2 regions of the Pararhodospirillum photometricum DSM 122 genome follow, and region 2 is predicted to be linked to the other one. Evidence: predicted binding sites of a transcription regulator. Region 2 holds the regulator's gene; the other holds the start of a gene.
The links. The regulator LexA, encoded in region 2, represses DNA repair genes until DNA is damaged. The targets are predictions, from matches to a motif close to ATGTTCTANTTTGGTTC.
Positions count from the first base shown of each region.

Region 1 (6,361 bases), 970 kb from region 2:
TCGGAATTGCGCGGCGCTATTGAGCTTCACACCGCCGACAGCCCGGACAAGGCAGTCCGGGACGAACGCGCCATGCTGCACAGCATTCTCGATCTCACGGACGTGCCGGTCTCGGACATCATGATCCACCGCTCCAACGTGATGTCGATCGACGTCGAGCAGTCCACCCCTGACATCGTGACCCTGGTTCTGGAGAGCCCCTTCAGCCGCATCCCCCTGTGGCGGGAACGCCAGGACAACATCGTCGGTTTGCTGCACACCAAGGATCTGCTGCGCGCGGTGCAGGGGCACCGGGGGCCTTTGGAGAGCCTGAACGTCGAGCGCTTGGCCGCCCCCCCCTGGTTCGTGCCCGATACCACCACGCTGTGGAGCCAGCTTCAGGCCTTCCGCCAACGGCGCGAACACTTTGCCCTGGTGGTGGACGAATACGGCAGCCTGCTGGGCATCGTCACCTTGGAAGATATCCTGGAGGAAATCGTCGGCGACATCACCGACGAACACGACATCGTGCTGGCCGGGGTACGGCCCCAGCCCGATGGCAGCTTTCTCATCAATGGCGAGGTCACGCTGCGCGACCTCAACCGCGAGTTCGACTGGGCCCTGCCCGACGAGGAAGCGGCGACTCTGGCCGGCCTAGTCCTTCGGGAATCGCGGTCGTTGCCAAGGGTGGGGGAAATCTTCCAGTTTCACGGCTTTCGCTTCGAGGTCACCAAGCGGGTGGGCAATCGCTTGTCTCAGTTGCGCGTCACCCCTTTGACGCCGTCTTAAAAAAGGTCCCCCATGCCCCTGCCCCCTCCGTTGGCGCCGCGCGCGCCCTTGCACCACCGGCGCATCGACTGCCAGGGGTTTGAGCGATCCGATGGCCTGTGGGATATTGAGGGCCGCCTGATCGACACCAAGGCGTACAGCTTCCCCAACCACGATCGCGGCACGATCCACGCCGGCGACCCGGTGCACGACCTGAGCCTGCGCCTGACCATCGACGTCGGCTTAACCATTCACGCGGCCGAGGCGGTGATTGATGCCAGCCCCTTTTGTGGCTGCCCAGACATTGCCTCGGCCTACGGCGCGCTCGTTGGCTTGACCATCGGCCCCGGCTTTCGCGCCGAGGCCCGGCGCCGCCTGGGCGGACGGGCGGGCTGCACCCACTTGACCGAGCTTTTAGGGCCCCTGGCCACCACCGCCTTCCAAACCCTGCACCGAGCCCGCGAGGAGCGCCAAGACGCCGCCCAGGGCCAGATCAGCGCCTTGATTGACTCCTGCCATGCCCTGCGGGCCGATGGACCGGTGGTAGCGCGCGAATGGCCAGACCGAGCGCCCGCCCCTGACACCCCCAGGACCCAGCGATCCGTGTAAGCCTCGCCTTGTTCAAAGGAAAAGACCGAGGGGTCTGGGGAGGCCGCGCCTCCCCAGCCTTTTCTTTTCCTTACTCCTCGGCCGGGGCGTCGTCGGTGCCGGGGCTGCCGATCATCTTATCGGCGATCAGGCCGGCGTTGGCCCGAATGGCGTTTTCGATCTCCTCGGCCATGACCGGGTTGTCGCGCAGGAACTGCTTGGCATTCTCGCGGCCCTGGCCGATACGGGTCGAGTTGTAGGAGAACCACGCCCCGGACTTTTCGATCAGGTTGGCCTTGACGCCCAGGTCCAGGATTTCGCCCATCTTGGACACGCCTTCGCCATACATGATGTCGAATTCGACGACCTTGAACGGCGGGGCCACCTTGTTCTTGACCACCTTCACCCGAGTCTGGTTGCCGACGATATCTTCCTTATCCTTGACCGCGCCAATGCGCCGGATATCCAGGCGCACCGAGGCATAAAACTTGAGGGCATTGCCGCCGGTGGTGGTTTCCGGGTTGCCGAACATCACCCCGATCTTCATGCGGATCTGGTTGATGAAGATGATCAAGGTATTGGAGCGCGACACGGTCCCGGTCAGCTTGCGCAGAGCCTGGCTCATCAGGCGCGCTTGCAAGCCGACATGGGAATCGCCCATGTCGCCCTCCAGTTCCGCCTTGGGCACCAGGGCCGCCACCGAGTCCACCACCAGAACATCAATGGCCCCCGAGCGCACCAAGGTGTCGGCGATTTCCAGGGCCTGTTCGCCGGTATCGGGCTGGCTGATCAGTAACTCGTCGAGATTGAGCCCCAGCTTGCGACCATAGAGGGGGTCAAAGGCGTGCTCGGCGTCCACAAAGGCGCAACTTCCGCCTTTTTTCTGGGCCTCGGCGATGACGTGCATCGCCAAGGTTGTTTTGCCCGAGCTTTCCGGGCCGTAAATCTCGACAATGCGTCCACGCGGCAAGCCGCCGACGCCCAGCGCGATGTCCAGCCCGAGGGATCCGGTGCTGATCGACTCGGTTTCCACCACCCGTTCGCGCTGCCCAAGGCGCATGATCGAGCCCTTGCCAAAGGACCGCTCGATCTGCCCAACGGCTGCTTCCAACGCCTTTTGCTTGTCCATGGTATCCTTATCCACCAGGCGCAACACGCTTTGCGACATCTCCGCAGCCTCCTTATCCCACGGCGCCTTGCGACCGTGCAACCCGGGAACAGGGTACCTTTTTTGCCCCGAGATTCAAGATCAAAATGAGAACATAAGGAGACATTCAAAGAACACAGGGTTAAGCCAGCACCTCGCGAACCTTTTCGGCCAGGGCCTTCAGGCTGAAGGGCTTGGGCAGGAAATGGGTATCGGGCGCGTTCACCACATCGCCGCGGATCACGTCCTCGGAATAGCCCGAGATCAAAATGATGCGAAGGCCGGGACGCTCGGCCCGCACCCGCCCGGCCAAGGTAGCGCCATCCATGCCGGGCATGACCATGTCGGTGATCAACAAATCAATCCGCGCGCCATCGGCCAGCAGATCCAAGGCGCCCTCGCCACTGCGGGCTTCCAAGACGGTATAGCCCTTGTTGCGCAGAGCCCGGGCCCCGAACACCCGCACCGCATCCTCGTCCTCGACCAGCAAGATGGTTTCCTTGCCCGAGAGGTCGCGGGCCTCCTCTTCTTCTTCGCCACCACGGCGAGACGGTGTGGACGGCTCCGGGGCCCCACTGACGGCCACCGGACGCGCGGCGGTCTTGTCCGGGGCCTCACCGCGGGGCAGATAGATGGAGAAACGAGCCCCTTCCCCCAAGGTGGATTCGACGAAAATATACCCCTCTGTCTGGCGCACGATGCCATACACCGTGGACAGCCCCAAGCCCGTGCCAGCGCCGGCCGTTCCCTCGGATTTGGTGGTAAAGAAGGGTTCAAACAGGCGGCCCAGGTGCTCGCGACTGATGCCGGTGCCGGTGTCCACCACGTCGATCAGCACATAATCGCCGGGCGGCACCGCCTCGGCCCCTTGGCGCAGTTCGCTTTCAATTTTCTCGTGGCGGGTCGAGATGGTCAGGACTCCGCCCTTGGGCATGGCATCGCGGGCATTGACCGCCAGATTGATGATCACTTGGTCGAACTGTCCGGGATCAACCCGAATGTACCCGGGCTCGCGCCCATGCACGAGGCGCAGCGTGACCCGCTCGCCCAACAGCCGCCGCAGCAAGTGGGAGAGTTCCGACAAGGCGTCGATCACGTTGAGCAAGCGGGGCCGCAAGGGCTGCCGGCGGGAAAACGCCAGCAACTGACGCACCAGATTCGCCGCCCGATTGGCGTTTTGCCGGATCTGCATGATATCGGCAAAGCTCGGGTCGCCGATGCCGTGGCGTTGCAACAAAAGATCGGAGAAACCGATCATGGCGGTCAGCAAATTATTGAAATCATGGGCAACCCCGCCGGCCAACTGCCCCATGGCCTGCATCTTCTGCGCCTGGGCGAACTGCTGCTCCAGGTTCTTTTGCTCGGTGGTGTCGATCAGGTGGACCACCAGACCATCGGGCGGATCCTCGGGCCGCCCCGTCATCGGCGACAGGAAGACCCCCACCGACACCTCGCGCTCGCCGCGCAGCAGGCGAATATCGGTCTGGGCCCGGGGCAGGCCGCCCGCCAAGACGCGCGCCCCTTGCTCGGTCAAGTCGGCCCGATCATCGCGCACCGCCAGCGCGGCCAGCGGCTGATCGAGCACCCCATCGCGCTCGCGCCCGATCATCGCCAGGAAGGAGGCGTTACAATCCACAATCGCGCCCTCGGGGTCGGTCAGGGCAATGCCAACCGGCGCCCCGTCGAACAACCAAGGACGGCGCCGGCGCCAGTCTCCCTCGGCCATCCCCGCCGCATCGCCTTCGCCCTCGCCCTTGGGCAGGCGCAACACCACCGAACGCGTCCACAACTGGCCGGCGTCGTCGTAGGTCGATTGGCGTACCTCGGCATCGAAGGGCGGGTCGTCGAGCGGCAAAAAGCGCAGGCGTCCAGCCCACGCCCCATCGGGCTCCGGGGGAGCGCTGTCCATGAGGGCGGGCAAGGCCATGCCCATCATGGCATCCGGGTCGCGCCCCAACCACTGGGCCAGGGCCTGATTGACGTAGCGCAGACGGCCTTCCGTGTCGGCGGAATACAAGCCCACCGGCAGAAAAAACAAAAAGTCGGCCAATTCTTCCCGCTCGCGCAGCAAGACCTCGTCGATAGCGCGCCGGGCGGTGACATCGCGAGCAGACCACAGCCGAAAGCGGCGATCCGGGCTTGGCGTGACCGAAACCCGCAGCCATTCAGGCTCCCCGGTCAGCGCGTCGGGATCGGCGAGCGGTAGGTCCACCTCCTCGCGCAAGCCGGCGCGCGCCGCCTCGGCGAGACGATCCAGGGCGTCGTGGGCCATCATTTCGCCGTGCAGCCGCTCTTGCAGCCACCCCAGGGGGCCCGCCTCACCCCACAGGGCGCGGCCCTGCGCATTCGCCAGCCGTACCCGGCCGGCGGCGTCGGTCACTTGGCGTGGTCCGTCCTCGGCATCAAGAAGCAAGAGCGCCTCTTCGCCCCAAGCGGCGCGGATGCGCCACAGCGTCAAGGTTCGGCCCAGGGCCAGCAGAGATCCCAAGGCCACGGCCGCCCCCGGCGGCGGCGGCCCATCCGGCCAGCGGCCCCCCCCCTCCCAGAGCGGACCATAGGCCCGCCGCAATGCTCCCCGCCAATCCAACGCCCACGCCCCAAAGGGCGGGCTCGCGTGACAGCCCCGCGTCACTCATCGTCCGGCTTTCTCATGGCGGACCCTTACAGCGCGTTCTTTTTGAGGCGCATCACGTAGCCGATGACCTCGGCCACGGCCTTGTAGTGGTCGGGGGGAATTTCCTCATCGATCTCAACGGCGGCGTGCAAAGCGCGGGCCAAGGGGGGATTCTCAACGATGGGCACTTCGTTCTCCTCGGCGACTTCACGGATTTTGCGCGCAATGAAATCCTGACCTTTTGCCACCAGAACCGGCGCACTCATCGACTCCATATCGTATTTGAGCGCCACCGCGAAGTGGGTCGGGTTGGTAATAACCACGCTGGCTGTCGGGACCTTGGCCATCATGCGTTCGCGCGAGCGCTGAATGCGCAACTGCCGAATCCGCCCCTTAACCTGGGGGTCACCTTCCATGTTCTTGTGTTCGTCTTTGACCTCTTGCTTGCTCATTTTTTGGTCTTGGGTAAACTGATACTTCTGATAAGCAAAGTCAAAAACAGCGATAGCCCCCTCAACCACACAAACAGCCATCAAAAGAACGACCAGAAGATCATAAAGGTCCTGCAAGGTGACCAGAAGATCTTGAGCCATCATCTTTTCTGGAGAGCGCAGGCGCGGGCTCATGATGGTCCACACCACCGCCGACACCACCAGAACCTTGAGAATCCCCTTGATCCCCTCGACGATGGCTCGCACCGAAAACAGCCGTTTGAAGCCAGAAATCGGGTTGATCTTGTTGAAGTCGGGCGCCAGCTTCTTGGGGGCCCACAGCAGGCCAAATTGCGACAGCCCCCCCAACACCCCCACCGCCACAAACAACCCTACCGGCAAGGCCAGCAGCAGGCCAATGTCGAAGGTCAGGCGGGCCATGAGTTGTTGCAACTCATCGACCCCCAGGGGAAAGGCATGGGGTCGCTCGAGAAAGGGGCGAACCTCTAAGGTCAGGCGGCCGGCAATCCAAGGCGCCATGGTGCCCACCGCAACCAACGCCCCCATCAGCATGACAAAATGCTTGATTTCCTGGGACTGCGCGACGTTCCCCTCCTCGCGCACCTGCGAGAGGCGTTTGCCCGTGGGGTCCTCGGTTTTGGAATCCTTGTCTTCATCGGCCACGGCGGACTCTCCGGGAGGCGGTCACGGGACCAGGGGCCGCAAGCCCTGCTCAAAGGCCTTGAGAAAGCTCATCAGGATGAACGGCCCCGAGGTCATGAGCAAGCCGAGGCCAAAAATGATCTGAGCCGGCATGGCAATGAACATGACGTT
Region 1 covers NC_017059.1:1,669,801-1,676,161, forward strand. Annotated here, with positions in the region: gene RSPPHO_RS07370 (HlyC/CorC family transporter) at 1-768, shown strand, start outside; gene RSPPHO_RS07375 (DUF2889 domain-containing protein) at 781-1,356, shown strand; gene recA (recombinase RecA) at 1,427-2,503, opposite strand; gene RSPPHO_RS07385 (hybrid sensor histidine kinase/response regulator) at 2,625-5,114, opposite strand; gene flhB (flagellar biosynthesis protein FlhB) at 5,144-6,211, opposite strand; gene fliR (flagellar biosynthetic protein FliR) at 6,233-6,361, opposite strand, start outside.
Region 1: a site for LexA is predicted at 2,583-2,599, ahead of recA (recombinase RecA). Genes of this name have one in related genera too.

Region 2 (6,361 bases):
CCCGGCGCCGGTGACAGCCGCCACCAAGTCGTCGAGCCGGGCCGCCCCGCCCGCGACCACCACCCGGGCGCGTTCGGTGGCCAGATTGACGCTGGCCTCGCTGACCCCGGGCACCTTGCCGAGAACCCGTTCGAGCCGGGTGGAGCACGCAGCACAGCTCATGCCGGAAATGACGAGATCCACCGTCTGCGGCGGCGATGATACAAGCTCGGTGGACATGTTCTGCCTCTCCTGAGTTGGCCGAGGGAAACACCCCGGAGCGCATCCCGTTTGGGGAAGGGAGAGCCGGGGAGACACAACCTCCCCAGCCCCTCGGTCTCAGGCCCCTCGGACCGAGGGATGCCCCAGCCTTGCCTGTGCCGTCCTTCCCCCGATTGCCTTAGGAAACCTTGATGGGGTGCTTGACGCCCCGGTCCGGGAGCGGCACTCTTTGCCGCCTCTGGCCCGGCGCACCCTTGACGGGCGCGTCTTCACTGTAGTGTCCTGAACCGGGTTTCGTAAATGTTCCTGCTGATCGATAACTACGACAGCTTCACGTATAACCTTTGGCACTACCTGGGAGACCTGGGCGCCGAGGTCGTCGTGCGGCGCAACGATGCCTTGACCGCCGACGAGGCCCTGGCCCTGCGGCCGCAAGGCGTGGTCATCTCCCCGGGGCCCTGCGATCCCGACCGGGCCGGCATCTGCTTGGACCTCGTGCGCAAAGCCGCGACGGCCCAGGTGCCGGTGATGGGGGTCTGCCTGGGACATCAAACCATCGGGCAAGTGTTCGGCGGCAAAGTCGTTCGCGCCCCCAAGCCGATGCACGGCAAGGTCAGCGAAATTCATCATGCCGATGGTGGCGTTTTCACAGGCTTGCCCAAGCCGTTTCGCGGCACGCGCTATCATTCCTTGGTGGTGCGGCGCGACGACCTGCCCGAGTGCCTGGAGATCACAGCCTGGAGCGACGACGGCCTGATCATGGGCCTGTCGCACAAGAGCCTGCCGGTCCACGGGGTGCAGTTTCATCCCGAAAGCATTGAGACACAAGGCGGTCACGCGCTTTTGCAGAATTTCCTGACGGCTGCGGCGCGTTAGGGCGCAAGGAGCGATTAAGGTCAGAAAAAGGGGGGGAAGACTCGGGCGATGAGCAGCACGGACGACATAGACATGAAACCCCTGATCGCCATGGTGGCGACAGGACGTCCCTTGAGCGAAGCCGATGCGGCCCGGGCCTTTGAGGCCATCATGTCGGGCAATGCCACGCCCGCCCAGATGGGAGCCTTCCTGATGGCTCTGCGGGTACGGGGCGAGACGGTGGAGGAAATTACCGCCGCCGCTCGGATCATGCGGGCCAAGGCAACGCCGATCACCGCCCCCGAGGGCGCCATTGATCTGGTGGGCACCGGGGGCGACTGTGCCGGGACTTACAACATCTCCACCGCCGCCGCCCTGGTGACGGCGGCCTGTGGCGTGCCGGTGGCCAAGCACGGCAACCGGGCGGCCTCCTCCAAGAGCGGCTCGGCCGACGTTCTGGCGGCTCTGGGGATCAATCTGGAGGCCGAGCCAACCCGGGTCGAGGCCTCGTTGCGGGAGGTAGGCATCGGGTTCATGTTCGCCCAGCGCCACCACAGCGCCATGAAGCATGTGGCGCCGGTTCGCGGGGAACTGGGAACCCGGACTTTGTTCAACCTCCTGGGGCCACTGGCCAACCCGGCCGGGGCTCGCTTTGAGCTGATGGGGGTTTTTGCCGATACCTGGGTGGAACCCTTGGCCCAGGTGCTGGGCCGTCTGGGCGCCGAACGGGCCTGGGTCGTGCACGGCTCGGATGGCCTGGACGAAGTCACCACCACGGGACCAACCCTGGTCGCCGAGTACCGGGCGGGTGTGGTTCGTCGTTTCACCATTACGCCCGGTGATGCGGGCCTCCCCGTGGCCAAACCCGAGGACCTGAAGGGGGGCGATCCGGCCACCAATGCCGACGCGGTGCGGGCCTTGCTGGCGGGGCAGCCCGGTCCTTACCGGGATATCGTGGTGCTGAATGCGGCGGCGGCCCTGGTGGTGGCGGGACGGGCAAGCTCCTTGAGCGAGGGGGCGGCTCAGGCCCAGGCGGCGATTGATAGCGGCAAGGCCCTTGATGTCCTGACGCGCATGGTCGCGGTAACCAATGGGACGGGATCGTGAGCGACGTTCTGCGAGCCATTTGCAACGACACCCGCGACAGCGTGGCGCGTCGGCGCCTTGCGCGCCCCGAGTCCGTCTTGCGCCAGCACATCGCCGACGCCAACGATCAAACGCGCGGCTTTGCCCAGGCGTTGAGTGCGGTGGCCGATCGCGGGCACTGGGCCCTGATTGCCGAGATCAAAAAGGCGTCCCCCTCGGCGGGCTTGATCCGGCCAGATTTCGACCCGGTGACCTTGGCCCAAGCCTATCACCGGGCTGGCGCGGCGTGCTTGTCGATTCTGACCGAAGAGACCCGTTTTTTGGGAGCCGAGGAGTATTTGGTGGCGGCGCGGGCGGCGGTCCCCCTGCCCGTCTTGCGCAAGGATTTTATGATCGATCCCTGGCAGGTGCTGGAAGCCCGGGCCATGGGCGCCGATTGCATCTTGTTGATCCTCGCCGCCCTTGACAACGCCCAGGCCGCCGAAATGGAAGCCCTGGCCCATGACCTCGACATGGATGTCTTGGCCGAGGTCCACGACGAGGGAGAAATGGAGCGGGCTCTGGCCTGCCTGACCACCCCGTTGATCGGGGTCAACAACCGCAACCTCAAAACCCTGGTCACCGACCTGACCACCACCGAGCGTCTGGCCCGGATGCTGCCAGAGGGCCGGGTGTTGGTTGCGGAAAGCGGCCTGCGAACCCGGGATGATCTGGCCCGCATGGGCGCCGTGGGGGCTCGGCGCTTCCTTATTGGCGAGCATTTTATGCGGCAACCCGACGTGGAAGCCGCAACTCGGGCCCTGATCGCCCCCTAACCGGGGAGGCGGGCGCAGGCTCAACCAAGACGACGCGAAGGGGGGCCACCTGCCCCCCTTTTTTCTTGACCCTGAGCAGGAACCAAAGTAGAACTTTTTAGCATATTCACGTTTAGTTCCTCGCGCCAGGGAGTCACGGTCATGCTGACGCGCAAACAATACCTGCTGCTGTCCTTTATCGATCAGCGGCTGCGCACGACCGGGGTATCCCCCTCGTTTGACGAAATGCGTGATGCCCTTGAACTGAAATCGAAATCCGGGATCCATCGCCTGATCAAGGGACTGGAGGAACGGGGCTTTTTGCGTCGCCTTCCCCACCGGGCCCGCGCGCTGGAAGTCTTGCGCCTGCCCGACAATCAAGTGCCGGAAGAGGCTCTGCCACGCGCCCGGGATCCTGAAACACGCTTTTCGCCCAAAGTGATCGAGGGAAACTTTACCCCGTCGCTCCCCGCCGCAGTGGTCACAGAAGCCACACCGGCCTCATCGGTCACCCTCCCCCTTTTGGGAAAGATCGCAGCCGGCACTCCCGTCGCAGCGCTCAATGATCCCACCGCCCATATCGACGTCCCCACCGCCTTGCTCACGGGCGGAGGAGAACACTTCGCGTTGACCGTCGAGGGAGAGTCGATGATTGAAGCCGGGATCTTGAACGGCGACATCGCCATCTTGCGCCGCTGCGACACCGCCGAAAACGGTACCATCGTCGTGGCTTTGGTGGATGAAGAAGAGGCGACGTTAAAGCGACTGCGGCGCAAGGGAGATTCCATCGCCCTGGAGCCGGCCAACAAAGCCTTCAAAACCATGATCCATGGGCCCGACCGGGTGCGGATCCAAGGAAGGCTTGTTGGCATCATCCGCCAGTATTGAAGGGAGGGGCCTGGGGAAGCCCCGCTTCCCCAGATTTACTTTTTAGTTCCCCAACAAAAAGCCAAGAAAAGTCCGCGCAACCGTCGAGAGGGTTTTTCCCTTCAGATGGACCACATTCCATCGCCGTACCAACGGGAACCCTTCGACGTCGAGACAGATCAAACGCCCGGTCTCCCGCTCCAGTTCCATGCTTTTGAGCGGTAAAAGAGAAATCCCCAGGTTGGCCATCACGGCCTGCTTGATCGCTTCGGTGCTGCCCAACTCCATATAAGGGGCTAAGGCAATCCCCGCCTCTGAGAGGGCCTGTTCCAACGCCTTGCGGGTCCCGGACCCCCGTTCACGCACCAAGAAGCGCTCCCCGGCCAAGGCCGGGGCGGCAAGACCGCGCTGCCCGACGAGAGGATGGCGGGGGGTGAGCGACGATCATCAGCAGGTTATCCAAAAACGGATGGGCCTCAACCTCCAGCTCCGGCGGGATTTGGCCCATGATGACAAAATCGTCTCGGTTGTCGGCAAGGCGTTCGATAACCCGGGCCCGGTTGGTGACGATCAAGCGCGGGGTCACGGCGGGGTGATCGGCAATAAAGGCCCCAAGGAGGGGGGGGATAATGTACTTCGCCGACGTGACCACCGACAACTCCAAGGGCCCGCGTACATCGGCGCGAAGATCATCAAGAGCCTGATCAAGCAGGCGCAGCCGCCCAAGAATATCGACACACGCCTCGTAAACGGCATGCCCCGCCGGCGTGAGAAACAGACGCTTGCCCATGTGCTCGACGAGAATGCTGCCGGCATTTTCTTCCAGCCGCTTCACCTGAATTGAGACCGCCGGCTGGGTCAGATGGAGTTCTTGCGCGGCACGGGTAAAACTCCGGTGCCGCGCCACGGCCTCGAACAAACGCATTTGCTGCAAGGTCAGGTGCATGCGAGATCCATAAACAAGTGTATATCCTGGAAATAAAATCAATTAATTTTTGTTTATGGTTAGCTCTTCGTAAAGTCAAGCCCAACGACGCCCCACCCCTCTTAGGCGCATCGTTGGCAACGAGGAGAGAACCATGGGAAAGACGTACCAGGCCGGCGTCAAGGAATACCGGGAGACCTATTGGGATCCGAATTACACCCCAAAAGACAGTGACATTCTGGCCTGTTTCAAGGTTGTTCCCCAGCCTGGAGTGCCCCGTGAGGAAGCGGCAGCCGCTGTTTGCGCTGAATCCTCCACCGCCACCTGGACCACGGTGTGGACCGACCTTCTGACTGATCTCGATTATTACAAGGGTCGGGCCTACGCCATTGAAGACGTCCCTGGTCATGACGAGGCGTTCTACGCTTTTATTGCCTATCCGATGGGTCTCTTCGAGGAGGGCTCGATCGTCAACGTGTTCACCTCCCTGGTGGGCAACGTCTTTGGCTTCAAGGCGGTGCGCTCGCTACGCCTGGAAGACGTGCGGTTTCCGCTGTGGTTTGTCACGACGTGCGACGGACCGCCGCATGGCATCCAGGTCGAGCGCGATCTCCTGGATAAGTATGGCCGCCCCTTGCTGGGCTGCACCATCAAGCCAAAACTTGGTCTTTCCGCCAAAAACTACGGCCGCGCTGTCTATGAGTGCCTGCGCGGCGGGCTTGATTTCACCAAGGATGACGAGAACGTCAATTCTCAGCCGTTCATGCGTTGGCGTGACCGCTTTTTGTTTTGCCAGGAGGCCATCGAAAAGGCCGAGGCGGAGACAGGAGAGCGCAAGGGCCATTATCTCAACGTCACCGCGCCGACCATGGAGGACATCTATCAGCGGGCCGCGTTCGCCAAGGAGATCGGCACGCCGATCATTATGAGCGACTACCTGACCATCGGCTGGGCCGCGCATGCCAGTTTGTCGCGATGGTGCCGGAACAACGGCATGCTTTTGCACGTTCACCGGGCGATGCACGCCGTGATCGATCGCAACCCCATGCACGGCATCAACTTTCGTGTTCTGGCCAAGCTGCTGCGCCTGCTGGGGGGTGACCATCTGCACTCGGGCACCGTGGTTGGCAAGCTGGAGGGCGACCGGGACGCCACCTTGGGCTGGATCGACCTCATGCGCGAGCGTCACGTCAAGGAAGACCGGTCGCGCGGCATTTTCTTCGACCAGGACTGGGGGCATATGCCTTCCGTGATGCCGGTCGCCTCGGGAGGGATCCACGTTTGGCACATGCCGGCCCTTCTGGCGATCTTCGGCGACGATGCGGTGTTCCAGTTTGGCGGCGGCACCTTGGGGCATCCCTGGGGGAATGCGGCGGGCGCAGCGGCCAATCGGGTGGCCCTGGAGGCCTGCGTCCAGGCGCGAAACGAGGGACGGTCGCTGGAGAGCGAAGGCAAGGCCATCCTGACGGCGGCGGCTCGCCACAGCCCAGAACTGAAAATGGCGATGGAGACCTGGAAGGAAGTAAAATTTGAGTTTGAGACCGTAGACACCCTGGACGTTTCCCACAAATAAGCCCCCCAACCGTCTCAAGTTCAGAGAAACATCATGACCCTGCAAGATTATGCGTCCAGC
Region 2 covers NC_017059.1:695,770-702,130, reverse strand. Annotated here, with positions in the region: gene RSPPHO_RS20820 (cation transporter) at 1-219, opposite strand, end outside; gene RSPPHO_RS03045 (anthranilate synthase component II) at 502-1,077, shown strand; gene trpD (anthranilate phosphoribosyltransferase) at 1,126-2,163, shown strand; gene trpC (indole-3-glycerol phosphate synthase TrpC) at 2,160-2,957, shown strand; gene lexA (transcriptional repressor LexA) at 3,099-3,824, shown strand; gene RSPPHO_RS21430 (LysR substrate-binding domain-containing protein) at 3,867-4,190, opposite strand; gene RSPPHO_RS21425 (LysR family transcriptional regulator) at 4,162-4,749, opposite strand; gene RSPPHO_RS03020 (form I ribulose bisphosphate carboxylase large subunit) at 4,883-6,301, shown strand; gene RSPPHO_RS03015 (ribulose bisphosphate carboxylase small subunit) at 6,335-6,361, shown strand, end outside.